4 regions of the Brevibacillus sp. AY1 genome follow, and region 3 is predicted to be linked to each of the others. Evidence: riboswitches for the same ligand, from Rfam matches in the RefSeq annotation. Region 3 holds a riboswitch; each other region holds the start of a gene.

Region 1 (7,376 bases), on a different contig from region 3:
CTTCTTAGAACCCAATAACACGCAATCGCAGGCAAAGGCATTTCCGATTGAGTCGCAGATTAGAGGCAATTTAGGCCCAAACGATACGGTTGACTGGTATTGGATGGATATTCCTTACGATGGGAAGGTAACCTTCAAAGCAAATGTTTCGGTTGGACTCGCTTCACCGATGGCGGCAACCTTTTATTCCGACAAGCGTTCACCCGTGACCCATTACATAGGGAATGGCGACACCCTGACTGTACCGGTGAAAGCAGGAAGAATGTCAATCAAGCTGGTCCGAAATGGTGGGGTTTCTGCTTTTACGTATGTCCTGACCAGCAAGTTTTCCATCAATCCGGATCGTTACGAACCGAATAATACGATGGAAACAGCGAGGCCGCTAGTAGGCAATCAGATCAGTGTCACCGGAAATTTCCATGAGGAGCGGGACCAAGACTGGTTTTCCTATTATGTGCGCGAATACGGCTCGATGGATGTTACCGTGACACCAGATACCAAGCGGATGGATTTGGTATTAAACATCGGGAAGCAGGAGGGGACGCAAACGAAGTGGGACCCTGCCTACGACAGCGGAGATCGGGATGACCCGACTGAGCGGGTACAGAAAGAGGTTTCCCCTGGAAAGTACTTCATACGAGTAAGTGAGTATGAACAGAACGCGGTAAATGCTGAGTATACGCTGGATTTGAATTTTACTCCGGTGAAAAAAGATCCAAATGAACCGAATGATACGTATCGGCAGGCTTCTCCGTTGGAGGGCGGGTATTTGATGACTGGCACGTTCCCGACGGCTACGGATACAGACTGGTTTCAATTTACCGTCAATAAGGAATCTTATGTCAGCATTCGCGCTCCATTTGTTCCGGTTCCAAGCGGGATGAGGATCGCGCTCTATAGCAATAGCAACCTGGATTACGCGATTGCGACGACAAACATGGTGGCTCAGCTGTCAGATCAAGGCAAAGAAGTGTTGGGCGTACGTTTGCAACCAGGGAAGTACTATATTCGTCTAAATAGTGCGACGTCGTTCAAATATGATTTGTACCGCCTGACTGTCAATCAGCAGGAACTGATCGCAGGCTATCGCGATATTTCTACGCACTGGGCACGCAATGAAATTGTCCGCTTGAGCAGCAAGGGAGTCGTCAAGGGCTTTGATGATGCGACATTCAAGCCCGATCAGGCTGTGACAAGAGCACAGTTTGCCACGATGCTGATCCAGGCCATGAAGGCGAATCGCATGCAGGTAGGCACTTATTCAGGAAAAACGACATTTACGGACCTGTCGAGAAGTCACTGGGCTTATAATAATATGGGACTAGCTTATCAATTGGGAATCATTAAAGGGTATCCCAATCGGCAGATGAAGCCCGATCAAGCGATTTCGCGTGCGGAGATGGCAGCGATGGTGGCCAGAGCGCACAATGTTCTCTGGTATCCGCGAAGTGTTTCCAGCTACCGAGACGTGCCTACGAGCCACTGGGCTTCACCAGCGATCGAGGCCCTCACCACTAGAGAGTGGTTGCGCGGATACGGCAGCCTGTTTAAACCTACAGGGATTGCCACACGTGCCGAGGTTGTCGTGCTGATCTCCAAGTCTTACAAACTATAGAGATGAAATTGGGGAGGAACAACGATGAAGAAGTTTACAAAAGGATTGATAGCGGTAATGGTTGGGGGAATGGCGTTGTTCACATCCCAGGCGATGGCTGATGGAGTGAGCGGTGTACCGGGTTCAGTTGATGATCCAGTGGTGACCAAAAGCTACGTGGACAAAGCGATTCAGGCATTGGGTGGAAGCGCAGGTGGCAGCAGCCTGACTGTCGTAGAGCTGTATCCAGGAAGCACGTTGTACGGCTTTGAAGGGACTGAATTTATCGTTCGGACCGGACAAGTTCAGGCCGTAGCGGGAAATAATGGCGACGGTTTAACAGACTTGACTGCTGGGGCCGATTTGCGCGCAGGAGCCAGTGTTGGCCACAATCATCTTCTCCTGATTGCAAGGTCCGACAACCGTGGCTTGCGTCTGGCTCCACAATACGATGGGGTCGCTCACATCATGGTTCGGGGCAAGTACGAACTGCGTTAAGTTGTCTATTGACACCACTGGAAAAAACAATTATTCTAGAATCCGTAATGGATACTCTTATCCAGAGCAGGCGGAGGGACTGGCCCTATGAAGCCCGGCAACCGACTAGAGCGGTGCTAACCAGCAGAACGGACATCTGTTCTGGCCGATAAGAGGATGAAGGAAGCATAAAGCGCGCAAACCTTTTCCTCCCTATATGGTGGAAAAGGTTTTTTTTGCCTGCATTTACGTCGATAAAATCCTGACTCGGCTACCACACTATTTGTATGAGGTCAAAGGAGGTTTTTTCTCATGGCTTTGCAAAAAGGTCGTCGTCTGTTCACATCTGAATCCGTAACTGAAGGACATCCGGATAAAATATGTGACCAAATTTCCGATTCCATTCTTGACGCAATCCTGTCAAAAGATCCGAATGCTCGTGTTGCTTGCGAGACATCCGTAACAACAGGTCTGGTACTCGTAGCGGGTGAGATTACCACCAACACTTACGTGGACATTCAAAAACTGGTTCGTGAAACGATTCGCGAAATCGGTTATGATCGCGCTAAGTTCGGCTTCGATGCAGATACTTGCGGTGTTATCACAGCGATCGGTGAACAATCTGCTGACATTGCGCTTGGAGTAGACCAAGCTCTGGAAGCGCGTGAAGGTAAAATGACCGATGAGCAGATCGAGGCAATTGGTGCTGGTGACCAAGGTTTGATGTTTGGCTTTGCTTGCAATGAAACGCCAGAGCTGATGCCTTTGCCAATCAGCATGGCTCACCAACTGGCTCGCCGTTTGACAGAAGTGCGTAAAGACGGCACACTGTCCTATCTGCGTCCTGATGGTAAAACGCAAGTAACGGTTGAATACGATGGCGACAAGCCTGTTCGTATCGACACCATCGTTATTTCTACGCAGCACGCACCAGAAACTACCCTGGAGCAAATTCAAAAGGACCTGACTGAACTGGTGATCAAGCCTGTAGTTCCTGCTGAATTGCTGGACGCAGAAACCAAGTACTTCATCAACCCGACAGGCCGTTTCGTAATCGGAGGACCTCAAGGGGATGCTGGATTGACTGGACGCAAAATCATCGTAGATACGTACGGCGGTTATGCACGTCACGGCGGTGGCGCGTTCTCCGGTAAAGATCCAACCAAAGTAGACCGTTCCGGTGCTTATGCAGCGCGCTATGTAGCCAAAAACATCGTGGCTGCTGGCTTGGCTGACAAGTGCGAGGTGCAGGTAGCTTACGCTATTGGTGTAGCACAACCTGTTTCTATCGCAGTTGATACGTTTGGAACAGGAACCATTTCGGAAGAAGATCTGGTTAAGCTGGTTCGCAAGCATTTTGACCTGCGCCCTGCAGGAATCATCAAACAGCTGGATCTGCGTCGTCCTATCTACAAACAGACAGCGGCTTACGGTCACTTCGGTCGCAACGACCTGAATGTTCCTTGGGAGCTCACAGACAAAGCAGATGCATTGAAACAAGACGCTAGCCAATTGGCAAAATAATAAACGTAAAAAAGAGCCTAGTCGCGATACTGGGCTCTTTTTCTGTGAAAAATGTCTAACGGCAATGACCGTTTATTGTATAATCTTCCACCTTTATTGGATAGCAGTGCATAAAGGAATTTTTCAGTGTCTGTCGAATTTCTTTAGAGTAGAAGAAGAGGAGGAGGGGGTACTCTTGCCGAAGAAAAGGCTCTTCCTTCTCATGTTCGTGATCTTTCTGCTCATGTTCGTCATTGTCGGATTGCTCTTAGGGCAACGCCTGGTAAAAAATAATACTCTCGAAGTGCAACCTTTTCCTCAGGTGAACACGTCAATAAGCACAAGTGAACCAATAGTTGCTGAGTCGAACGTCACAACGGTAGAAGAAACAGCTGTTCCGCGCAAACAGTGGTACCGCGATCAGGTTGTCGTTTTGTCTTATCATCACGTAGCAGAGCAATCGAATCAACCCTATGCTCTGTCTCCTGATCAATTTGCTCAGCACATGTCTTTTTTACACAAAAATGATTTGCATCCGATAACATTAACAGAGTTTGTGCAATTCATGAATACGGGGAGTCTGCCGACTGCCAATGCCGTACTGATTACCTTTGACGATGGATACGAGAGCTATTACACAGAAGCATTTCCGATCATGCGTACATACAACTATCCATCCGTCAATTTTGCTATTGCGGGCCGTGTGAGAGATGTAGCAGAAAGAAAGCGGGAAAATATGACGACACCCCTTTCCCGACAACAGGTAAAGGAACTGGTCGCAACGGGGCTAGCCGATTTTGGCTCCCACACCTACAGCTTACATGGAGAAAAAGAGCGAAATGAATGGGGAGAGATGGGGCCTGTGACCGCCCCCGTCTATTTGGAAGATTTGCAACGCCTGGAAAAGGAGAAAGAATATCGAGATCGGCTCTATGTGGATTTTAGCATGTCGAGGATCGGTTTGAGTGATTGGTTGGGACGTCCTGTTGAGGTACTCTCCTTGCCATATGGCTACACCAACCCCGTCGTTCTGGAGACAGCGAAGCAGGCCGGTTACCGATTTGTCTTTAATTCTACTCCGGGTGTGGTAACGAGTCAGACAGATCCTTTTGCAATTACTCGATTTGACGTCGGGACACGCAATATGGACCTGGAGAAGCTCCATCAACTTTTCACGAATGCGAAAAACACGTTTGAAGGAGAGCAGTCATGAACAAAGCAATCGACATCAGCGTGCTCGATGGAGTCATCAAACGAACAATTGAAACAGTGGAAACGAGTAAAAGCCAAATTTTTGATATAGCAGAGAATGCCAGACAGCAAGGAAATTCGATGAAGCTGGATCTTCACGAGCTGCGTCAGGAAATCTCAAAGGTGATTCAAAAGGTGGATGCACTGGAGCTTGCCTATCGCAAATCCCGTAATCGACTTGTTTTGGTGAGCCGCAATTTTCATATGTACACCGAGGAAGATATTCGGATTGCCTATGAAGAAGCGAGTCGAATCCAGGTGGATCTTTCTATTTTCCGTGAACGGGAAAACAACCTGAAGCGCAGGCGAAACGATTTGGAGCGACAGCTGCGCACGTTGGAGGAGACCATCGTACGCGCAGAAAAGCTTGTCTCCCAAATGGGGGTTGTGCTGGGGTATCTGACTGGTGATTTAAGTAAAATCGGCGAGGCGCTGGAATCGGCCAAGCAGCATCAGTTGATGAATTTGAAGGTCATTCAGGCACAAGAGGAAGAACGCAAGCGGGTAGCGCGTGAAATCCATGATGGACCAGCGCAGTCGATGGCAAATGTCGTACTTCGCTCCGAAATCGTAGAACGCATGCTGAAGAACGAGCGCATCCTCGAAGCGCAGATGGAACTGCATGAGTTAAAAGAAATGGTTCGAATGAGTTTATCAGATGTGAGACGAATTATTTTTGATCTTCGTCCGATGGCATTGGATGATTTGGGGCTGGTTCCGACCTTGCAAAAATATATCAGAACGTGCGAGGAACGCATTGAAACCACGATTGATCTGGTCGTATTTGGTGTGGAGCCGCCGCTGCGAAGCTCGGTGAAGGCCGCTATATTTCGATTGGTGCAGGAATGTTTGAACAATGTGGAAAAGCATGCCAATGCGAATACAGTACAGGTCAAACTGGAATTTTTGCAGGAATCTTTGCGTTTAGTCGTGAAGGACGATGGCATCGGTTTTGATTTGAATGAACGGATGGCTACAGGTGGCTCCTTTGGGCTTTTGGGAATGAATGAGCGAACACAGCTCTTGGAAGGAGAAATTGAAGTACAGTCAGCTCCTGGAGAGGGTACGAAGGTATTGTTCCAGATTCCACTCAAAATATGAACGAGCGACATAAATAATCTGAATAGGGGGAAGAACCATGGAAAAGAGACAGCAAGAGCTCCGGATCGTAATTGTAGACGACCATCAATTGTTTCGCGAAGGCGTAAAGCGTATTTTGGAGATGGAGAACGATTTTAAGGTGGTCGGCGAGGGAGCTGACGGTGGAGACGCTTCTAAGCTGGCGGAAGAATACAAGCCTGACGTGCTGCTGATGGATATCAACATGCCGAATATCAATGGTGTCTCTGCAACTGAAAGTGTGATTTCCGCCAGTCCAGATACACGTGTAATCATGCTTTCCATTCACGATGATGAGGGCTATGTTTACCGAACGCTTCGTTCAGGTGCATCGGGTTATCTTTTGAAGGAAATGGGAACATCTGACCTGGTGGATGCCGTAAGGGTTGTCGCAAGTGGCGGGGCATACATACATCCCAAGGTAACGGGAAAACTGATTGAAGAGTTTAGACGGCTGAGTGAGCAAGAAGGGGCATCAGAACGCAGCTATGCCACTGATGATACCCATACGGTAGATCCGAGTATCATCGAATCCTTGACGCGCCGTGAACGCGAAGTCTTGCAGCTGATGGCAGAAGGAAAGAGCAACAGAGCGATTGGCGAGTTTTTGTTTATCAGTGAAAAGACGGTTAAGAATCACGTGAGCAGTATCTTGCAAAAATTAAACGTACAAGACCGTACGCAAGCAGTAGTTAATTCCATTAAAAACGGCTGGGTTAAATTGTAATTTGCAGTCCTTGTAGTCCCCTGTCCAAGCCATCTGGCATACCTTGTAAGGTAGAGGAGGTATGACCGTGATGGCAGATATGGTGGTATGGCTGTTAGCGACGTTCGGCTGCTCCTCTTTGTTGGTGATGCTGCTCGAGCGGATGACTGACAGGATGGGCAGCGCGGCTGAGTTCCCTGATGAGCATTATCGATTGCTGCTCCGTGATTCGGAGCAGGTGCTGGAGGGTGTCATTCGTCGCTTGCTGTTCCGTTCTTATTGGAGCGGCAAGTCGATACGAATTACCCTGCAGGATGAAGGATCTGTGGATGATACCAAGAAAATGGCTGCCTTGTATGAACGTTATCCGTATTGCTGGTCCACAGACGGTCATCATGGACTGGCGCAGACCAAGGCGATTATCATTGACTTGAGGCAAGAGAAGGCAGGAGCTTAGCCATCTGGAGATGGGTGAGCTTTGCGAAATGGAAAAGAGCCGGTGTGCTCTTTTTTTGTTTTCGAAAGGTTGCGAGCGAATAGCGAATAAATAGCGAATAAATAGCGAATAAATAACGAGGAAATAACATTGAATAGCGAATGTCCAGAAGTGAGAAAGGGGGGCAGTTTTGTGTATCAACCACGATTCAAATATAACGATAGGATCGTAAAATCCTTAATGTCTATTGAAAAATATAAAAATACAGTTGAAATGCTTCCTCTCCCAAA
Region 2 (7,376 bases), on a different contig from region 3:
TGAGCCAGTGCAGCGGAACCGCTTTTATCCTGAAAGGGATCGCTGACCAGATAGCTGGCAAACAACACCGCGATATAGTTCAGCAATAACGTGGAAATCAACAAAGGAATGCGGAATTTGGCTTCCATGTACCCGGCCATGAGCGACCACAGACCGCCAGCCACAATCCCGGTAACCAACGCTGCCAGTATCTTCACGATTCCCGGTGCAGGCAGGTAGATCGCTACCAGTGTCGCGCTGATAGCCCCGAGAACCATCTGGCCCTCTGCCCCCAGGTTAAAAACCCCTGCACGGAAAGCCAGGGCAAGACCGAGAGCGATCAGCATAATCGGCGTTGCACGAGCCAATGTGGAAGAAAAGAAATAAAAATTACCGAAAGCCCCTTTCCACATTTCCTGATACGTGCCGATAATCGACTCCCCTACTGCAGCAATCACCAGCGCCCCGGTTAGCAAGCCGATGATGACGGCCAAAAGCGGTTGAACCAGTGACTTACACAGCTCTTTGACTGCTACCATGAACGCTTCCTCCTGCCATCAGCACGCTGATTTTTTCTTCTGTCGCCTCTGCACGGGACAGCTCTCCTGCGATCCGTCCCTTGTACATGACCAGGATTCTGTCGGATAAAGCCATGATTTCCGAAAGCTCTGAAGAAACGAGCAGAATACCGTCTCCGCTGTTTCTCTTTTCAATCAAAGCTTGATGGATGTACTCCATCGCGCCAATATCGACACCACGTGTCGGTTCTGCGGCCATCAAAAACGGGGTCTCGTGCCCCAGCTCTCGAGCGACGATCAGCTTTTGCAGGTTACCCCCAGAGAGATTGCCTGCCTGTTCATTCAATTGCTTGGAACCCGTCTTGATCGCAAACCGGTTGACCCATTCCTGTACGACCCGGCGGAAGGCATCACGTAAAATCACTCCGCGACGATAGTAAGCCGGTTTTCGCTGGTAGCCCATCAGTGCGTTTTCTTCCACGCTCTCCTGCTTCGCGGTCCCCCATAAATAACGGTCTTCCGGGATGTGGGAAAGTCCTGTTTCACGTACCTTGGCTACCGATTGATTGGTCACATCAACACCCGACAATCGGATGGTACCATCCTGGATGTTCCGAAGGCCGCTAATCGCTTGCAGCAACTCGGACTGTCCATTGCCAGAAACCCCGGCAATCCCCACAATTTCTCCGTGATGAACGGTGAAGCTCACCTGGTCCAACAGCGACTGTTTATCGCGGACCGTCAGATTTTCCACCTGCAGCAAAGGCTTGCCATCCAGCGGGAGCCTTTCACTCAATTGCTGCAGCTCCCGTCCGACCATCAGGCGTGCCAGATCGTCCACATTGGTCTGATCCTTGGCTACGCTCCCTGTCACCTTTCCTCCGCGCAGCACGGTGATTCGATCGGCTACTTCCATCACTTCCTGGAGCTTGTGCGTGATCAATATAACGCTTTTCCCGCTCTCCGCGAGATTACGGATAGTTTGCAGCAAGTCTTTTACCTCAAGTGGTGTCAAAACTGCTGTCGGTTCATCCAAAACGATGATGTCTGCGCCCTGGTACAATACCTTGAGAATCTCCACCCGCTGTTGCTCTCCAATCGAGCAATTCGCGACAAGAGCCTGCGGGTTTACAGGAATGCGGTACTGCTCACTCAGTTCGCGCACCTTGGCTGCCGCATCTTTGCGCAGAAAAAAGCCGCTCTTCCTAGGCTCGTAGCCAATTACGATATTTTCTGCCACACTGAACTCGCCAAACAACATGAAGTGCTGATGAACCATGCCAATCCCATGCTGGATCGCGTCGTTCGGACCGCGAAAGGCAACCGGTTTTCCATTCAGCACAATTTCCCCAGATGTGGGCTGTTCCATCCCGTACAGCATCCGCATCAACGTCGTCTTTCCCGCCCCGTTCTCTCCGACGATAGCGTGTACTTCACCTGCACCAAGTGTGATCGACACCTTGTCGTTGGCAGTAAAATCGCCGTACTTCTTGGTCATTTCCCTCATTTCTAATCGGTGGGCCATCGCGATCCCCTCCTTTTGTCATTTCCTCTCCCCATACAACAGCAGACCGACTACAACCGTAGTCGGTCACGCCATTTTCACTGAGCTGTTCGATTAGAACGATTCAGGCACTTTGCGCGTACCCGCCACGATTTCTTCGTTGATTGCCTTTACTTTGTCTACAACCTCTTGTCCAATGAAGGCATGCAGTGGGGTTGCACTGTCGTGTGTGATATAGGTAACGCCCACGCCTTTTTCTTTCAAACCATAGGTAACTACTCCAGGCTGGAATGTACCCTCTACAAAAGATTTCACGGTTTCATAAGCTGCTGCATCTGTACCTTTCAGCTGGGACAATACGATGTGCTCCGGATCGATCACAGTACGGTCTACGTCTTGACCTGCGGTATAGAAGCCTTTTTCCTTGGCTGCTTCAAAAACGCCCAGGTCACCAACAGCAGCAGCGCCGTTGATGAAGTCAGCACCTTGAGAAGCTTGCAGTAATGCCAGCTCCTTCGCCTTTGCCGGGTCGGTGAAGCTGCCCACGTAGTTGACGATGAATTCAGCATTTGGATTGGTGGCTTTCAAGCCTTCAGAAAAACCGCCTGTCCATTTCTTCAACAAAGGGATGTCCATCGCTACGACCATACCTACTTTGTTTGTTTTTGTCGCCAGACCAGCAGCAGCACCCATCAGATAGGCTGCTTCCTGCTCGCGGAAAGTTACGCTGCGAACGTTTGGCAGGTCGATCACGGTATCAATGATCGCGAAGTTGCGATCAGGGTTTTCAGCTGCCACTTTTTTCAGGGCATCCTCGGATTCAAAGGAGGATGTGATGATCAGGTCATATTGTTCAGCTACAGCCACGCGCAGATTTTCTTCAATCGCGCCGTAGTCGGTCGATTCGATCGTTTTCAGTTCAGCACCTAATTCTTCAGCTGCTTTTTTGGCACCATCGTCCATTTGCTGGAAGAATGGGTTTACCCCGATTTTCTCAGGCAGGACCAAAGCGATGCGTTTTTTCACTGCTGGTTCTTCCTTTTGTTCCGCTGGAGCTTGTCCAGAGGCTTGTCCATTGTCTACCGGTGCATTTCCGCCACCAGCGCAACCTGTTGCCAAAACGGCAAATGTCGTTAAAGCCAACCATAACTTCTTCATGATGTCTCCCTCTCTCACACAAATTCTTTCGCGTTTTTGATCTCTAATAGGTAATGTACGTTTTTTTTGGCAAAAAAACAACATTATATGCGTATATTTTCATAAAATATACTAAAAACGTTCGTGTATTCCACCTCTCTCCTTTCAACAAACAAAAAAACTCTTCCTTTTGGGAAGAGTTCGCAGCTATCGCTATCCTCTTCCTCATCTGTCAAAATCCACATTTTGGATTTTGCAGGAATTGGCACCTTGCTGTACATGGTACAGTGGTTGCCGGGCTTCATCGGGCCAGTCCCTCCGCCGCTCTTGATAAGGTAGGTGAATCTATTCGGTTGATACGGATTTAGTTTAACAGACTCTTTGAAAAACGTAAATTATTTTCATCTGGGAATACAGTTTGCGTTATTCCTTGGTTTGGAAGGATTGCTGCAGGCTGTGGGAAAGCTTGTTCAGCTCGCCCAACTCATCTGTTATCTCGCGAACCTTGTACTGCTGGTTCTCCGCGGTTGCGAACAACTCTTCCAGATTGGCTACGGATTCTTCGGTTACGGCGGTAATGGTAGACATCTCGGCTGCCACTTCGCCAGAACGGCTTTTTACCAGGTCCATACTCGTGCGAACATGCTCCGTGGCAGACAGGAACGTTTCCATTCCTGCTCGTACCGCTTCGATCGCAGCGACCGTCTGTACCGCTAGCTCTTTTCCTTTTGCAACCGAGGTTTCCCCATTGCTCATATGGTAGACGGCGTTCTGACTTTCCTGATGAAGCGATTGCAGGATTTGGTTAATTTCCTGTGTAGCAGTGGCACTTTCCTCCGCCAGCTTGCGTACCTCGTCCGCGACTACGGCAAAACCGCGTCCATGCTCACCAGCACGAGCCGACTCGATCGCGGCATTGAGTGCCAGCAGGTTGGTTTGCGATGCGATCTGATTAATGGCCCCGACGATTTCCTCTACACGGTTGGCTTGACGATTCAACTGGTTGATCGTCGCAGAAGCTACATGAACGGCTTGCACGATCTGCTCCATCTGGGTGGACAGCTCATTCATTCTCGCTACGCTTTCGACCAGACGTCTGTTGTTTTGATCCGCCTCGGTCTTCATCATGTTTGCTTTCTCGGTCACCGATACGATTTCCTGGTCGATCTGCTGGACTTCCTCCTCGATCTTCACGGTGGAGTTCGCCTGTGCCTCCATGCCAGTCGCGACTTCCTTGAAGGCGATCATCATATCATCTGTATTTTGTCGGGTTCCCTCAGCGTGCCCGTGTACGTATTGCGAAGTGCGGTCCAACTGTTCCGTCATCAGCTGGATTTGCTCCAGCATCTCTACCAAACGCTGCTCCTTCTCCTCTGCTTCCTGTCTCGCTGCATTCGCTTGCCTCAAAGAAGCTTGTCCAGCCAGACACAAATACGTGAGTGCAATCATCATTACGAAGATCGCGACGACGCGCACGATCAGATTTACTTCAGAGAAATCACCGCTGAACAGATCGTACTGTCTCGTGTAAAAACCGACTCCCGTAGCGATGGCTTGCGTAATGCCGGCAAACACCACCAGCTTCCAATCCAGATAGGCAGCCAAAAATCCCAATACAATAAAAGCAAGAAACGAGACTTCTTCATAAGGGGTAAAGTGATCGAATGAAATCGCATAAAACATAAGTCCAATAGCTACTAGGTAACGAATGATTCGGCTGTCCTTACGAATGAAATAATACGGCGATACAATCAGGGTCACCAGCAGTCCCAGTGAAGTAACGAGCCAGAAGTTCACATCCATTTGATACGCGATCAAGCCTGCCATCCAGAGATGATTCCACAAAATAAAAATCATAAATCCTTCTTTGTTTGTCAGGGTGTTTCGCACTAACTGAATCATGATTCCCCCCCTTTTCCCTCTTACATGTGGTTTTCTTCCCCATTATAGAACGTATGAAACGCAAAATTCATGCGAACTTGTGAAGAATTTGATAAAGAATAGAAATATTTCCAATAAAATAATCACGGCTTTTACTGACCACTTATTCCAGAGCGGAATAGGCTGATAGGAAGCAGAACGTACACAATGAATCCAAAAGGAAGGAACAGATAAACATGGAGCGAAATCAACTGCCTGTCAGTGTCCTGACGCGAACCATAACGCGCCCCCATACGCGGATTTACTATCCACAATTGACCGGTCTGTCCAACCAACAGGCTGAGCAGCAGATTAACAAATCATTGCTGCAAACCGTCAATGGACTGATCCATGAACAGGAACGCGTTCAGATACAGGGAAATACACAGATGCAGGGAAGCTACGAGATCAAAACCAATGAACGAGGCATTTTCAGCGTTACCATGAGCAACTTTGCCTACACGCCGCCGATGGCTCATCCCATGACGTTTCTCGGCTCGCTGACAGCCGATGTACAGACTGGCAAGATCTACAATTTGCGCGAGTTGTTCAAGCCCGGCAGTGATTACGTGAGAATCTTATCTGAAAACATCAAGAAGCAGATCCAGCAAAGACAAATTCCTACCTTGAACCCCTTTACCACGATCTCGCCCGAACAAGACTTTTATGTCGCAGACAAATCGCTGGTCATTTACTTCCAGCTCTATGAATTAAGCCCATACTATGTCGGCTTTCCGATGTTCCCCATCTCTGTGTACGACATCGAAGCCATTGTCGCGGACAATAGCCCGCTCAGCATCCTGTCAGCAGACTGACGATCCGTGAAATCCAGGCAGGATATCCGATTTCAAGAGGGAATATTAGACTCCACTATCCTACAAAAACGGGGGCCCTACTCATGAAAAAATGGCAGACCAAGGATCAGCTAATCCATCTCTTGTGCGGGCTAGTCCAAATTCCCAGCGTTACAGGCTCTACAGCGGAAAAGCTCCTGCCCACCTATCTGATCGAGCAGTTGAACACCCTGCCCTATTTCCAGCGAAACCCCGGTCACGTCCGGGCAACGCCTACAGACGATGGCCGCCTCTTCGTCACCGCACTGGTCAAAAAAGAAGGCGCACGGGACACCGTCATTCTCATCAGCCATTTTGATGTTGTCGACGTAGAGGACTATGGCTCCTGGAAAACGCATGCTTTTGACCCTGAACAGCTTACTTCTCTCTTCCAAGCCCAGCAGCAAGAGCTGCCTTCTGCCGTACAGCGTGATATGGAGACGGGAAACTGGCTTTTCGGACGCGGTACGATGGATATGAAATGCGGCCTCGCCCTGCACATGTCGATGGTGGAAAAGGCTTGTGCTGGCGAGTTTGATGGCAATATCCTGCTCTTGACTGTCCCCGACGAAGAAGTCAACTCCGTCGGAATGCGCGCGGCTGTCCCGGTATTGCTGGAGCTGGCGCAGGAATTTGATTTGCATTACAAGACCGTGCTGAATTCCGAGCCGATGTTCCCCCGTTTCCCCGGCGATCAGAACAAGTATATCTACACCGGTTCCATCGGCAAAGTTCTCCCCGGCTTTCTCTGCTATGGCAAAGAGACGCATGTTGGCGAGCCATTCGCTGGACTGAACGGAAATCTCATGGCCTCTCAGCTGACGTGTGAGCTGGAGCTGAACACCGCTTTTTGTGAGATCGTAGACGGTGAAGCTACTGCTCCGCCTACCAATCTGATACAAAAGGATCTCAAAAAAGAATACTCGGTCCAGATTCCCCATCGCGCGGTCACCCTGTTCAATCTCTTCTTGCTGGAAAAAAAGATGGAGGATGTCGTGGAAAGCTTGCTGGAAGCAGCCACCAACGCAGCTGAGAAAATCAAGCAGGCATACGCCAAGCAGGCCGATCTGTTTGCACAGAACAGTCCATTCACGCCTCGCCCTCTGTCTATCCAGGTCATGACCTATGAAGCACTGCATGCCTACGCGCTTCGTACACATGGCGAAGAAAAGGTGGAGCAGATACTGGGCAGCGTTTTAGCCGAGCGGGGAAGGATGGATGACCGCGACATGACGATTGAGCTGGTGGATCAACTGGCGGCCTTGTGCAAGGAGCTTTCGCCCATGATCATTCTGTTTTTCGCTCCCCCATTCTACCCGGCCGTTTCTTCGCGCCAGCACCCTGTGACTCAGCGAACGGTTGCAGAAATGGAGGCCTATGCACAAGCTCACCACCAGATCGCGTTGATCAGGCAAAGCTACTTCGGCGGCATTTCAGACCTGAGCTACGCAGGCTTGCAGTATCCGGCATCCTCCATGCAGCCGC
Region 3 (7,376 bases):
TTGACGATATAGAGCATCGCCAGTGTAGCCAGCAGGTCCGGAATGCGGATTTTTACGACGAGAAAAGCGTTGACCAGCCCGACCAAGAGACTGAGTACGATCGGCACCACCAGGGTAAGAAACGGTCCCTGCTCATACCAGACCATCATGGACGCTGCGGTCACCGTCGTCAGGGAAACAGTGGCGCCCACCGAGAGGTCAAATCCTCCGACGATCAGTGAAAACGTAACCCCGATCGCAACGAACGTCACAATCGAGATCGAACGCAATATATCCTTCAGATTGTCGTATGTGAAAAAGTACGGATTGGTCAGACTGAAATACAGTACAACCAGGGCGATTACCGCCACCGTACCGTATTTATAGACCCAATCAAACAAACTCGTTTTTTGTCCTTCCATCTTACTCACCTCCACTTGCGTAATACATGATCAGTTCCTGAGTTGCTTGCTCGCGATCCAATTCCTTGACGATTCTGCCCTCGCACATGACCAGAATCCGGTCCGCGATTCCCAGTACTTCTGCAAACTCGCAGGAAAAGTAGAGCACACCCTTTTTATTTGCTGCCAGATTGCCGATCAAGCGGTAGATGTCGCTCTTCGCTCCGATGTCTACGCCCTTGGTCGGCTCATCGAACATAAATATAGAAGAATCGGTATCCAGCCATTTGCCGATCGCTACTTTTTGCTGATTGCCGCCGCTGAGCAGACCCACGAGCAAGCTGCTGTCCGCTGTTTTGACTCCGACTCGCTCGATCAGCTCATTGGCCTGCAGGGCTTCCAGACTATGGCGTACAAAGCCGAATACAGACGACAGAGTCGCTACCGACAAATTTCGCTTGACCGACTCCTCTACGAAGATCCCTTCCTTGCGTCTTTCTTCCGGCACGAGGACGATACCGGCATCTACCGCATCCTTGGGTGTTCGCAGGCGAAGCCGCTTCCCTTTCAGCACAATGTCACCTGAATCGCATGGATCAGCTCCAAAGAGGAGGCGCGCCAGCTCAGTCTTTCCTGCGCCGACCAGACCTACGACACCGACGATCTCTCCTTCACGCACCGTCAAGTCAGCACCGCGAACCTTGCCGCCTTTTACCCCGGCAACCTCCAGAAGGGGCTCCCCCATCTCCACATCGACCTTCGGGAACTCCTCGGCAAAGCTTTTCCCCAGCATATGGCTTATCACTTCGTCCATGTCGGTTGCAGCGGTTTCCGTCGTATGCACCCGCTGACCGTCGCGCATGATCGTGATTCGGTCGCATATTTGAAAAATCTCCGGCAGGCGATGCGAAATGTAGATAATCCCGACTCCTGCCTGTTTCAGCTGCGCAATGATCTGAAACAGCCGCTCGCACTCCCGGTTGCTCAGTGGGGCCGTCGGTTCGTCGAATATGACGAACTTCGCCTTTTGCACAGTGGCTCGCGCGATCAGGATCAGCTGTTTCTCAGACAGCGTACATGCTTCTACCTGTTTTTTGACCGAGATCGAAAAGCCAAACTCGCGCAAAATGTCTTCCGCCTGTGAGTAGATTCGCGGCCACCGAATCAAATCCGTGCCTTTGGCTTGCACGAGCTGGTCCAGCAAAATGTTCTCTGCCACGCTCAAATAAGGGATCAGAGCGGTATCCACCTCCTGGTAGACACACTGTACACCCTGCGCTTTGGCATCCTGAGGCGAATGAATCTGCAGCTGCTCCCCATCGATCGAGATCGAGCCTTCGTCAGTCTGATACGCCCCCGTCAATATCTTCATCAACGTGCTTTTTCCAGCGCCATTCGCTCCCAGAAGAGCATGAACCTCCCCTGCCTTCACTTCAAAATCGACTCCTCGCAAAGCAGGCACACCGGAAAAAGCCTTGACGATTCCTTTCATTTGTAGAATCGACATCCCATTCACCCCCTAAATGGAAGATTCCCGTTGATGGATCAACGGGAATAACCAACCAGCACGATCCGCATTACTTGCCCCACTCAGTGATATATTGGGACAACTCTGCCATCGTTACTTTTTTATCCTTTGGCAAGTCATCCTGCTTGACCAGCAATGGATTCAGCTTCACACTGTCGGGAACCTCTTCCCCTTTGATTTTCTTGAAGACCGTTTCCGCGTGAATACGGCCAATGTTGGATGGATCGACGGCTGCTGTAGCTGCCCAAGGTGAGTTGTCTGCTTGCATCAGCTGCAGGTCCTCGTCACTCAGGTCAATTCCGTAAACCTTGATCTCCGTACGTCCTGCTTGCTGGATCGCGCGAGTCGCTCCTTTGGCGAATTCATCCCACGCTGCCCAGACAGCAGTGATGTCTCCCTTGTTCGGATATTGACGCAGGATCGCTTCCATCTGTGTCTGTGTATCTACTGCGGTATTGTTCGTCGCACTGCCGAATGCCGCGATTTCTTTGATATCTGGATATTTCTTCAGGAATTCCTCGTATTTCACCTGACGTTTTTCCATCGGTGCGAAGCCGGCCACCCAGATCTTCACGATGTTTCCTTTACCGTTGTGGTCACTCGCCAGTTGTTCCAGGCTCAGTTCAGCCAGCTTCTGGTCATCCTGCTCGACGACAGGCACTCCCGGAATGCTGATATCGGTGTCAAACAAGACGACTGGAATCTTTTTGTCGACTGCTTTTTGGGTTCCTTGCTGGAGCGCTTCCGCCGTTCCGTGGTCGATCAGAATGCCATCGAAGTTCTGGTTGACTGCCGCATCCAGATTGGACGCCATTTTCGCCAGATCCGTATTGGCGTTAAAGACAGTCAGCTCGCCGCCATGTTTCTCTACCTCTGCTTTTACGCCGCTGATGTATTGTGCCGAGAAGGTTCCGACATCCTGGCGCATCACCAAAGCGATCCGCTTTTTGTCTCCAGCTGCCGCATCTCCACCCTGGGATGTGCTACCAGCACCGCCTCCGCAAGCGGTCAATAACAAGGACAAACTCAATGCCAAAAAACTAATCCGACTAACATGCTTTTTCATATTGTTTTACCCCCTTTTGTCTGTTTACCTTGATCCAAAGAAGAGGCCTGAGCAATCAAAAAGCCCCTTTCTTTATATAAAGAAAGAGGCTTCAATCACAGATCTACGCCTCTTATCTTTCAGGTATGCGATCTACCTGTAGGAATTAGCACCTTGGTACGCCAATAACTCGTACTAGGTTGCCGGGCTTCATAGGGCCAGTCCCTCAGCCTTCTCTGGATAAGAGTAATTTACATATTCACAAGTGTAATTCAAGTTCTATAACAGAATAGTATTCAAGAATCACCTAGATGTCAACTTGGTTTTTTAAAAATTTGAGTTGTCTTTCAAACTGTACATTGCGTTTGTAAAAAAAGGAATTAATGTGAGTTTTGTCGAACTATGATGGCCAAATAGACTGAAAACCTCTGGTGGGGATGCGAATTGAGTCTTATCAAAGAAATTACTCTTCAGCTCTTTTTTGCTCTGATCCCTTTTGTTATGTACAACATTTATTACAGAGACAAGATGAGGAGCTACAGCTCGCTATTCATTCTGATTACCAGCTCGATCTCTTTGCTGCTGGCGATGACCTTTGCCTCCAGCGCCGTAGAGGGTTTAATTTTTGATATTCGTTACGTCATCATGTTTTTTGGACTTGTTTACGGAGGAATTCAGACAGGTCTGATTCTCCTTGTCGAATTCGTCATATACCGTCTTTATCTGGGCGGCGATGGAAAATGGGTCGCCTTGTTGATCTTAGTCGTTTCGTTTTCCCTCTCTCTGGTCTTTGCCAAAAAATATCGGACTTCTCAAAACAAAACTTCCATCATTCTAGTAGCCGGCATCGTCTTTTCAGCCCTTCCCATGCTGATGACCTACCTGTTCCTGCATTCCTTTTTTGTGCAAAACATCCCGTACCACGCGATTACCATTCCGCTGAAGAATTGTATCGGCATCTGGCTGCTCATGACCTTGTTCAGCAAGGCTGTAGAAGATAAAGAAATGTTCATCCGTCATGCCCAAAACGAGAAAATTACCACGATGAGTCATGTGGCTGCCTCTCTGGTCCATGAAGTGCGCAACCCGCTTACAGCCGTGAAAGGATTTTTGAAGCTGATCAAGGAGGCTCCCGATGACCTGCCCAAGGTGGAGCAGTATATCACGATCTGTCTGGACGAGGTAAAACGCACCGAGGCTATCCTGTCCGACTACCTCTCGATTTCCAAACCACTGTCAGAGAGGCATGAACGGATCGATCTGTCCGCCCAAATCACTACCATCCATGACGTCATGTTCCCTTTTGCCACCATGAATAATGTGGAGCTGGAGGTTCAAGCTCCCCAGACACCCGTTCTGATCATGGCCAATCCCGATGAAATCAAACAGGTTCTGGTCAACTTTATCAAAAATGCTGTCGAAGCCTGCTCTCATTCCGCACAAGGGAAAGTAACCTTGCTTCTCAAAACCGAAGAGAGTCAGGCCATCCTGGAGATCAAGGACAACGGAATCGGCATGAGTGAAAAAGAAATGAGTCGCCTCGGCTCCATCTATTTTTCCACCAAGTCGAGCGGCACAGGACTTGGACTCACATACTCGTACAATGCGATACACGTCATGGGCGGGAAGGTAGCTGTAAACAGCATACCAAGGATCGGTACGACCTTTACGATTTCATTTCCGATGAAATTCGAATCTCCTTAATCGATCCTCACACGCAAATTTAAGACCTACGAACCGCTCCCCGAATGGAAAAGTACCGGGATGAAACAGGTGGAAGCCGGTCATCAGGCACGCAACGACGCTAGAATTTTCAAACCAGTCTTTTATGGTACCCTGTTCCTCAACTTCCTGATCGCCCTATTGTGGATGCCTCATTGGGCCATTGAAGATATCAACTTTCTGGAAGATTCCCCATCTGCGATGATCGGGCTGCTGAATATCTTCCTGCTCTTCTTCTCCAGGACCTACTGGCGTAAAAACCAGGCCTGGTACCGCCCACTCCTGGACATTACACTGCTGATTGCAGTCCAATTGAGCGGCATGGCTGCATCTACTCTTTTGTATCCGCCGATTCCTGAGACCTATTTTGAGGCGGTCATCATCGATGGATTCGTTCTCGGATGTTTCCTTTTTGCCGTGTTTGTCGGCAGTCGCCTTGCTTTCAGATCTCCAGCGTCATAAATACCTGTTCCGCCATTTTCGTAAACGCCGCACGCTCCAAGGCTGATATGACGCGGTGATTGCTGACAGGCAGGTTGACCGTCAAGCGATGATAGCTGGCATTTTCCGCATCACGAGACGCATACACGCCTTCCAGCGCATACTGGATAATCTCGTCCGCATCCGTGCGCTCGGGGTGCGCCCCAGCATCGAACAGCAGCACAGTGGAAAGCTCCCCGTTGTCACCATAGATTCGACGATACAAGGCATAGCCAATCACCAGCTCCTGCTCATCACGAATCAGAAGTGCTTCCCTGTTTTCAATCGTATTCCACTGCACATCCCAGATTGGCTCATTCCAAAATGGCAGACGATAGACATCCTGCGGTATGCCATGCTCACCTCGGTATGGCAGATTTTCTTTCGTGGAGCGGGAATCCGGCCACTCTTGGCTCTCCAGAAAAATCGAATGCCCGACTACCTGAAAGCCCATACGTTCATACAGGGAGATGGCTTTGCTGTTTTCTTTGATCGCGACCAGAGCTGCCATATCTACCCCCTGCTCCCGATAGATCTGCAAGGTCTCCTCCATCAAGCGCTGCCCTACTCCTTGTCTTCGGTATTCAGGCGCTACCCCAGTTCCGCCGTTCCAGGCAATCCGTTTTCCCTTGCGATTCCAGATCCCGTTCAGAACAATCCCGATCGGCTCCTGGCCGTGAAAAGCGACCAAGGAATGTACCGGAGACAGCTCCTCCTTGCCGAGCTTGTGTGCAAGACTGTCTGCCGTTTTGGATTGGTCGAAAAAATAGCCTTCAAATCCTCGATTGTACCCCCGTACCGCTTCATCCAGTGTACATTGATTCAGTCTTTTCAACGTAATCATGCCTACTCCCCCTCTACATCTTTATTTTGTACATACAGTTTATAATATTTTTTAAATTGAGAAAATATATTTTATTGAGGTATAGAAAATACTCACAAAAGGAATAGAACGTGCCGATACTAATACAGGCATATCTGCACCAAGTCTCTCTCATCTGGAGGAAATCAAATTGAAAGCATCACGTACCGTTTCCTGTCTCTTGTTCATTGCGCTGTTCGTGTTCCTGACTGGCTTTTCACCTGCAGATCAAAAAATAAAAGCAACCTGGCTGTGGCAAACCACCATGATTGTCTCCGAGCCGGATCACATTCTCTCTTTTACTCAGGAGCAAGGCGTCAATCTGCTCTATCTAAAGATCGATATCACGCGAAAGCCTGCCTACTACCAGCCCTTTATCAAAAAGGCACATGCTGCAGGTGTAACCGTACATGCGTTGGGCGGCAATCCGAACTGGGGCCTGAAGGAAAACCGCTCCAAAATTCTGGATCTGGTCGATTGGGTGAACGCCTACAATCAACAAGTATCACCGGATGAAAAAGTCAAAGGCATCCATCTCGATATCGAACCGTACCTTTTGCCGGAATGGAAACAGGACCAGGCTTCTGTCATGCGCCAATGGATGGATAATGTTGAGGCGTATCTCGCACGGGCCAGTGCAGACCCCACTCTGGAAATCGGCTGCGACATCCCTTTCTGGCTGGACAAGAACCCGATCCCTGGTAATCCACAGCTGACGATCACAGAATGGCTCATTGCCAAACACGATGACGTAACAGTGATGGCGTATCGCGACAAGGCAGAAGGCTCCAACAGCATCTCTGCATTGGTACCGCAGGAGCTGGGCTGGGCAGATGAGTTAGGCAAAAAGGTATTGATCGCAGTGGAAACGAAGCAAAGCAACGAAGGCGATTTCATCACGTTTTACGAAGAGGGCGCCACGTATATGAACGAGGAGCTGGACAAGCTGCCCGGATTGCTGGCACAGCATCCTTCGTTCGCAGGCGTTGCAATCCACTCTTACGAATACTGGAAGACCTTGAAGAAGGAATAAAAAAAAGCGATCCCTTCGTCTCGAACAAAGACGTTGGGATCGCTTTTTTGTAAGTGATTTTTTACAGAGTCGTACCGATCAGCCCTTCATCGCTTTAACTGCCAAATAGCCGGAGGTTCCACCAAGACCTGCCCCCGGATGCGTGGAGGCACCGATGTGATACAGGTTTTTGATCGGTGTCTCATGCCGTTTGTAGCCTGTTCCTGGTCTCCAGAACAGGAATTGATCTACGGACGACGAGCCAGAATAAGGATCTCCGCCTACCAGATTGGGGTTGAAACGTTCCAATTCGACCGGGGATATCGCGACGCGCTTCAAAATCGATT
Region 4 (7,376 bases), on a different contig from region 3:
TCGCGATAGCGATCATACAATTCCTGCAGGCCTTTGTATTGGGGGGTAAGACCGCATTTGCTCGCTGTGTTTACGATGAGCAGAGCTTTTCCTTTATACGCCTCCAGCGTAGTCGTATCTCCTGTAATCGTCTTGACGGAAATCTCGTAAATACTCATGGTATTCCCACCTTTTTCTATCAGATAGAACCATCATATCATGTGCGTTCCAAAGCTTGCCAGCTCGGGAAGCGCGGGGATGTGCAGGGCAGCAGGAGTTTTGACAGGGCAACGTGCACCTGATAAAGTGAAAAGGATAGATCTTGATCATGTAGGAGTGGACCCGGATTGAAAGTCGAATGCCAGATTCGCGTCGAACAGGATGAGTACCATACTGCTCTGGACGCGTTGAACATGGAAGCCGAGTCCTTGCAGGCGTTCACCAGGAACCCGCGGGGGCTTCACACGAAAATACGTAATGACATGGATGCGGCTTGCAGCGAGACGTTGACGAAATTTTTCGTATCTCCAATGTTTGAACAACTGCCAGTCATTCTGGAAGCTTCAGTGGACGAGGAAAATGAAGTACGAGAAGAAAAGGTTTGCCTGCATGGCTTGCACGAGAGTGGCTTGTCCCAGGTGAAACAGGAGGGATAAGACATGGATTGGCTCATACTTGCATCTCAATACGTTCCTGCAAATCCGGACCAGCTCTCAGCCTATGATAGCTTTCGGATCTGGGCAGATAGCAACCGGGCATGGATCATCTTCGTGGAGTTGATTCTCGTGTACTATCTGGGATTTGCTACCACTTGGCGCATGCCGATATTGAAGACGGTATTGCTGCTTGTTTTCTTGTTTATTGGCTCACTTATTTTTGCTATCTTAGACGTACAGCTTCCGGTGAAGAGCTCTATGATGGTTGCGATCGCCATTTTAGTGATTGTGAAAGTACGGATTAAACCTGATGCCAATAAACGGAGTTAAGGAGGATACGGCATGAAGCGTGATGACGCCTTGTTTAACTGGATTCAAATCCAAGTCGTAGCCGATGCCAGACCAGATGATCAATCCGCTTTGAATACAGCTTCTTTCTTTCGGGAGATGTTGCGTGAGGATCATGAAATGAATGAGCTGTCTTATCGGCAGGATGGTGATTGGTACGTCTTGACAGGGCGGTCCGATAGTGAAGAATGGGAAAGCAGATACCCCGCAGAGTCTGTACAAGCCTTGTTGATCGCGATTAATAATGAACCCCGGTATAATACATAAAAGGCCAAAATGAGAAAGCTCCTTCAAGTCCCTAGATCCAAAGGGCGACTTGGAGGAGCTTTTTATGCATGGAGGCTGACTTCTGAGGACTTTGGGCCTGTGTATAAAGAAATAGATTTTCAAGAGTTGCAACCTTTCTTGAATACGCCTCGTCAGTAAGTTTGCCGCAGGGTGATGTAGGTAAATATTAGTAGACTTGAGGGAGGCAACATCGATGAAAAAATATATGACCAGGCCCGTAGTAGCGGTTGTAACGACGGCCGTCTTGATTGGTGGAGTAACACCACTATTGGCAAGTGCAAGCGTAGAAACACACTCTGCCCCTGCCAAGGTAACAGTCGGAGAAGTCACAACGACACCGATCGCGAACAAGGAGCTTATTGCGACCACACAAAAAGCAGCCAGCCCCGCAACTGCAACTCAGGTAACAGCCAGTGCTGTTTCCGGTTTGAAGCCTACATCGACAAAGGTCGTGATGAACGACGAGGGGAAAAAAACGACGCGCTATAATTTGAAAGACCTGGCCTTGAACGATCCGGACACCTTGCAAATCCTGCTGAAGCAACAAGCGGAGCATCTGTATATGGTTGTGGACGAAATCGGCCTGGATACCCATTTGCAGACATTCATGCAGGACCATACGGAGGAATGGGAACGAATCTATCAGGAGCACTACAAGAATATTTGGCTGGAAGTACGCTTCCTGGATGATCAGGAAATCGTCAGTGTCCAAGCAGAGACCGAGGGTATCAAGGCATATATAAAAGGGATCGTCACACCTGATGTAACCAAAATCGTCGTCACCAAGCCGAATGGCGATACCATCACCGTGGTGCCGACCAGTGAGCTTACCTTTGCCGTCAGCTTCTTGTGGAATGGCAGCTCCAAGGATGAGTATGCGACTGTGAAAGCCTATGCGGGAACGAAATTGGTGGACAGTGAAAAAGTCAAGCTGGTACCACAGACAGAAGATGACGCACAGCTCTTGATGCATACTTATTCGGTGCTGGATGCCAAAAAATCCGAACTGAAATTGCGCGGAATCGTCAAGTTGCCTGCTGACAAGATATACGTTACCTACAATGGCGTCAAAAAATCAGCGAAGGTCCAAAAGCTGTGGGATGATGTAGGCAGCTTCAGCTTTACCCTCAAGGATGTAACAGAGGGGAAAGAAAAAGCATTGGTAGAAATCTACAAGGGAGATAAGAAGCTCTCTTCTTCTTCGATCGATGTCCAGGTGATTAATAAGACGGAGAATACGGCTAAGGTATATACCCTTACAGGAGTTGCCGAAATCGATGCAAAGCAGAAAAAAATCAAGGTCAGCGGTACGGTTGCTGGCTGGGATAAAAACAAGAACAAAAATGTAAGTCTTGCGATTGTCGCTCCGAATGGGCAGAAAAAGGTTGTAAAACCAAATGCGCATGGTGAGTTCAACCACACGTTCTCTCTTTCTGGCAAAAACAAGTCTTGGAATGGTGACGACGTCAAGCTGGAGCTGTATGTAGATGGCAAGCTCGTGATTGAAAAAGAAATCTCGTACAAAACAGTTACGACCAAAGATAACAAGCATCCAAATGGCAATGCCTACGGATATTGGAAAAACCAGGACAAGAAGGGGAAAGACAAGGATCGCGACGATGAAGACGATGACGATGACGACGATGATGACGAAGATGAGGATTAATCTTATTTGATTTGTCGATATGACTCCACATAGTCTATGATCTGGCGGATGTAATCGCCAATGATCGGAATCGAGAGAAATTGGGATAAAAGTGAACCGAATAAAGCCAATACGATGGCAGTCCCGATCGTAAGACCCAGCCCCCGGGCAAGACCTGCGAGGAAATTCGTCCAAAGCAGCTTGCGCGGGGCTGTGTAATTTTGAATGACATCCGCTAAACGTATATCCTCTAGAAACATGGCGATCTTGTCCATTCGCTCATTCAGTTTACGTACTTCCGCGATTTCCTTGGAGAGATGATCGATTTGGGCAAGCAATCGTTCTGTTGGGGACATGCTTTAGCCTCCTTCTGATTGTTCTGGATCGGGTTTGATCCAACATGCAGTTTCGGTTGCCTATCAAGGCGAATGAAGAGTACAATGGATTTACATATCTTTCCTGGGAGGGCAGTGGCATGGCTGAAACGGTTTCCCAAACATTGTCCGAAGAATTGTTTTCGTTCCTGCAGCAAGAGCGCTTTGTTACACTTGCGACGATCGACCATGAGACAGGGGCACCTGCGCTCCATTCTTTGTCATGGACGTTTGCTGAATCTGTGCAATTGATTCGTTTCGCCGTAAATAACCGTTCCCGGATCCTTGCAAACATCGCCAAACAGCCTGAGGTCGTGCTTCATCTGATCGTAGCTGACTCCTCATATGCTGTCAACGGACGCGCAGCCATCAAGACTGACAGAATGGCAGAGGTGCCTTTGAAGCTGGCGATGATTGAGATGGAGATTTACTCGGTCCGGGACATCATGTTTTATGGTTCCCGAATCTCTGTAGAACCACAATACGAGAAAACGTATGATAAAAAAGCGGCGATGAAGCTGGATGGTCAAGTAATGGCAGCACTTCGAAAAGGTCCATAGATTCAATTCCACTTTCTTGAAAAAAATGATTTGACAAAATTGCAACCATTCCGGTAGTATTAGGTTCAATTACAGCATAAATGAATAGTGTATTCTTCTTATCCAGAGCGGCGGAGGGACTGGCCCGATGATGCCCGGCAACCAATCACCTGTATTTAACAGGGAGATAATGGTGCTAATTCCTGCAGAGTGATTCAACTCTGACAGATGAGAAGGATTTGTTTACGGTGACGTAATCAAAGCCTTCTTTCAGAGGAAAGAGGGCTTTTTTCATGCCCTCGCAGTTGAATTTGAGGGGAGCGAGATCATCATGCATTTGGAAACAAAACTGGTTCAGACAGGAGTAGGAAGAGACGAAAACACAGGGGCAATCAATTTTCCCGTCTATTTCGCAACCGCATACCGTCATCCGGGGATGGGGCAGAGCACAGGCTTTGATTATACGCGGACGGCGAATCCGACCAGGGCAATACTGGAAGAGGCAATTGCGACAGCTGAATCAGGTGACAGTGGGTTTGCCTGTGCCTCAGGCATGGCTGCGATCCACACTGTTATGGGTTTGTTTTCACAAGGAGATCACGTTCTCGTTTCACTGGATTTGTATGGCGGTACATATCGCTTGTTTGAGCAGGTATTGACCCGTTATGGACTCGCATTTACGTATGTGGACCTGCGTGATGCGTCAGCAGTGAGAACTGCCATCCGTTCGCAGACAAGAGCCATTTTTGTTGAGACGCCGACCAATCCGCTCATGCAGATCACGGACATTCGTCTGATCGCGCAGATCGCCAAAGAGCATGGCCTGTTGACCATCGTGGACAATACCTTCATGACTCCTTATTGTCAGCGGCCGTTGGAGCTTGGCGCTGATATTGTCCTGCACAGCGGGACCAAGTATCTGGGTGGACATAATGACGTGCTGGCTGGCTTGATCGTGTCAAAAGGAGCTGAATTGTCGGAGAAGCTGAAGTTTTTGCATAACACCATCGGAGCTGTTTTGGGACCGCAAGACAGCTGGCTGTTGATCAGAGGCCTCAAGACACTGGCACTGCGCATGGAACGTCATCAGGCTAATGCATGGGCAGTAGCACAGCGATTGAAAGATCATGCGGCCGTTGCCGAGGTCTTTTACCCGGGGCTGCAGGACCATACTGGGTACCTGACGCAGTTGGAACAGGCAAGTGGCTTTAGCGGCATGGTATCCTTTCGTGTCCGTTCAGCTGAACAGGTGCCCGTGATTTTACAGAATCTGCAGGTCATCTCTTTTGCCGAAAGTCTGGGTGGCGTCGAGTCCTTGTGTACGTATCCGGCAACGCAGACCCATGCAGACATCCCGCAAGAAATTCGCGCATATGTGGGTGTATGTGACCGGTTGTTGCGTTTGTCGGTTGGCATTGAACATCCTGACGACTTGATCGAGGATTTGACACAGGCACTCGACGCTAGCCTGGTAGCAGGGGGGACTGTTCGATGAACTTTGCAACGAAAGTGCTGCATGGTACATCTTGTTTTGATCCGGTCACAGGTGCTTCTTCGGTACCGATCTATCAAGCCTCGACCTTTCATCAAGCAGATCTGGAATGCCCTGGTCGCTACGATTATGCACGCTCTGGAAATCCGACCAGACAGGCGCTGGAAGAGGCAATTGCCGTATTGGAAGGAGGAGAGAGGGGTTTTGCCTTTGCATCCGGTATGGCTGCCATTTCCAGTGTGTTCATGCTCTTTTCCTCGGGCGATCACGTCATTGTCGCAGAGGATGTCTATGGAGGTACCTTTCGATTTTTGACCAAGGTGCTGTCCCGCATGGGGATCGGGGTGACCTTTGTGGATGCGACCCGCGTGGAACAAGTGACGGCAGCGATTACTCCGGCTACCAAAGGCATTTATCTGGAGACGCCATCCAATCCGACGCTGAAGGTCACAGATCTGGCGGCAGTGTGCAGAATGGCCAAACAACACGAGCTGCTGGTTATCGTGGACAATACCTTCCTGACGCCGTATTATCAACGACCCCTGGAGCTGGGAGCAGATGTGGTGATTCACAGTGCAACCAAATTTATCGGAGGACATAGCGACGTGGTGGCTGGTCTGGCAGTCACGAAAGACGCAGCCTTGGGAGATCAGCTGTATATGATTCAAAACGGCATGGGAGCCATTCTTGGCGCGCAGGATAGCTGGCTGGTGATGAGAGGATTAAAAACGCTGAAAGCAAGACTGGATGTCGGCACACGCTCAGCAGACCACATTGCCCATTGGCTTGCGGAGCATCCTGCTGTGAGCCGTGTCTATTATACCGGCTTGCATTCGCATGAGGGACACCACGTTCAGGAAAGACAGGCGAGCGGTCATGGCGCAGTCCTTTCGTTTGATGTCGGTAGTCGGGAGCGGGCAAAAGCGATTTTTGATCAGGTGAAGCTGCCGATCGTCGCTGTCAGCTTGGGTGCGGTAGAGACGATTCTTTCGTATCCTGTTGCGATGTCACATGCATCCATGCCTGTAGAGGAACGGGAGAAAAGAGGAATTACTGACGGATTGATCCGACTTTCTGCAGGTTTGGAGGACACTGAGGATCTTGTGCAGGATCTGGCACAAGCACTCGATTCACTTCCGCCATTTGAACATAAAATCAATGAGAAAAAGACATTCTCCCGGGCGTAATCCTGGGACGAATGTCTTTTTTTACAGTATCGGAAAGTATAAACTTCTGTGAGTAAAACGTCCCGATACTGCAAGAATAACCTACCTCTAAAACGCGGTCGCACGTCATTGAAATGGCCTCGATAGAGGTTTTCTTATGCAGCCTATGGTGCCTGTGTACGGTTGGCATTGATCTTGTCATTTCCATGTGGCTTAGACCTGCCATCCTTGTTGATGCGTTGCTCATTTTCACGCGAAGGCTTGTCCTCGCGTTGTTGAACATGCCGGGGAGCTTGCGGGATAATGCGACCGACAATATCTCCCATTTCTTCGGCAAATCCATGAATCGGGCGACCCCGGCGAATATCTGCGGCCATCTCCCTCAGTCGTTGGACGATATCGGGATCCGCGGTCACTAAAGCTGTGGCGCCTTGAGGGTCTTCTTTCAGCGCCTCGGCGACGGAGTATTTGATGACTCCCACTTCAGGTCGATCCAGATGGGCGTTTACGTCAATGCCGACCACCGCGTATTTTCCTACCACTACAGCTGTAGCCCCATTCACTTTCGGGACACGTTTGGCCAGTTCAACCAGACGATCAGCAGTTGCTGCGGCAGACTGGTTCTTGGGAGGTGTGGGATTCGTTTGCTGGACACGCTGTGTCTTCTGAATATGTTGATTCGGCTGTGGAGCAGCTTGGTTAGCAGGTGGCTTGTTGTTCGTCGTGCACGCCGTAAGCAAGAGACATAGGCTGAGTGTTCCAATTACGCTCCGTTTCACACGCATTCTCCTTTTCCTTATTTTCCTCCGAAAGAAGGGCAGGGATAAAAGTATTGTGTTCCCACCGACCTGTTTTCATTCTGTGAAATGGTCCAAGACTATCTGTTAAA

The links. A riboswitch is a leader RNA that binds a small molecule or an ion and turns the genes downstream of it on or off. The one in region 3 is predicted to bind S-adenosylmethionine.
Region 1: linked by a shared signal. The riboswitch ahead of metK (methionine adenosyltransferase) and the one ahead of JZI27_RS03545 (sugar ABC transporter substrate-binding protein) in region 3 are both predicted to bind S-adenosylmethionine.
Region 2: linked by a shared signal. The riboswitch ahead of JZI27_RS10490 (BMP family protein) and the one ahead of JZI27_RS03545 (sugar ABC transporter substrate-binding protein) in region 3 are both predicted to bind S-adenosylmethionine.
Region 4: linked by a shared signal. The riboswitch ahead of JZI27_RS06825 (aminotransferase class I/II-fold pyridoxal phosphate-dependent enzyme) and the one ahead of JZI27_RS03545 (sugar ABC transporter substrate-binding protein) in region 3 are both predicted to bind S-adenosylmethionine.

Annotation. Positions count from the first base shown of each region.
Region 1 is NZ_JAFLPN010000032.1:4,474-11,849, reverse strand. It holds gene JZI27_RS19565 (S8 family serine peptidase) at 1-1,615, shown strand, start outside; gene JZI27_RS19560 (hypothetical protein) at 1,640-2,092, shown strand; SAM riboswitch class I at 2,147-2,247, shown strand; gene metK (methionine adenosyltransferase) at 2,384-3,595, shown strand; gene JZI27_RS19550 (polysaccharide deacetylase family protein) at 3,771-4,787, shown strand; gene JZI27_RS19545 (sensor histidine kinase) at 4,784-5,926, shown strand; gene JZI27_RS19540 (response regulator) at 5,964-6,671, shown strand; gene JZI27_RS19535 (glycosyltransferase family 2 protein) at 6,742-7,107, shown strand; gene JZI27_RS19530 (Fic family protein) at 7,279-7,376, shown strand, end outside.
Region 2 is NZ_JAFLPN010000009.1:109,219-116,594, reverse strand. It holds gene JZI27_RS10500 (ABC transporter permease) at 1-518, opposite strand, end outside; gene JZI27_RS10495 (ABC transporter ATP-binding protein) at 493-2,022, opposite strand; gene JZI27_RS10490 (BMP family protein) at 2,116-3,159, opposite strand; SAM riboswitch class I at 3,361-3,475, opposite strand; gene JZI27_RS10485 (methyl-accepting chemotaxis protein) at 3,562-5,040, opposite strand; gene JZI27_RS10480 (DUF3298 and DUF4163 domain-containing protein) at 5,256-5,873, shown strand; gene JZI27_RS10475 (M20/M25/M40 family metallo-hydrolase) at 5,957-7,376, shown strand, end outside.
Region 3 is NZ_JAFLPN010000002.1:27,220-34,595, reverse strand. It holds gene JZI27_RS03555 (ABC transporter permease) at 1-401, opposite strand, end outside; gene JZI27_RS03550 (sugar ABC transporter ATP-binding protein) at 403-1,887, opposite strand; gene JZI27_RS03545 (sugar ABC transporter substrate-binding protein) at 1,958-2,974, opposite strand; SAM riboswitch class I at 3,084-3,200, opposite strand; gene JZI27_RS03540 (ATP-binding protein) at 3,398-4,657, shown strand; gene JZI27_RS03535 (hypothetical protein) at 4,718-5,137, shown strand; gene JZI27_RS03530 (GNAT family N-acetyltransferase) at 5,118-5,999, opposite strand; gene JZI27_RS03525 (hypothetical protein) at 6,169-7,050, shown strand; gene JZI27_RS03520 (phytoene desaturase family protein) at 7,129-7,376, opposite strand, start outside.
Region 4 is NZ_JAFLPN010000005.1:9,881-17,256, reverse strand. It holds gene JZI27_RS06860 (glutathione peroxidase) at 1-158, opposite strand, end outside; gene JZI27_RS06855 (hypothetical protein) at 327-635, shown strand; gene JZI27_RS06850 (YlaH-like family protein) at 639-965, shown strand; gene JZI27_RS06845 (hypothetical protein) at 978-1,250, shown strand; gene JZI27_RS06840 (hypothetical protein) at 1,465-2,937, shown strand; gene JZI27_RS06835 (DUF5665 domain-containing protein) at 2,940-3,272, opposite strand; gene JZI27_RS06830 (pyridoxamine 5'-phosphate oxidase family protein) at 3,392-3,850, shown strand; SAM riboswitch class I at 3,946-4,064, shown strand; gene JZI27_RS06825 (aminotransferase class I/II-fold pyridoxal phosphate-dependent enzyme) at 4,161-5,324, shown strand; gene JZI27_RS06820 (trans-sulfuration enzyme family protein) at 5,321-6,508, shown strand; gene JZI27_RS06815 (YhcN/YlaJ family sporulation lipoprotein) at 6,652-7,272, opposite strand.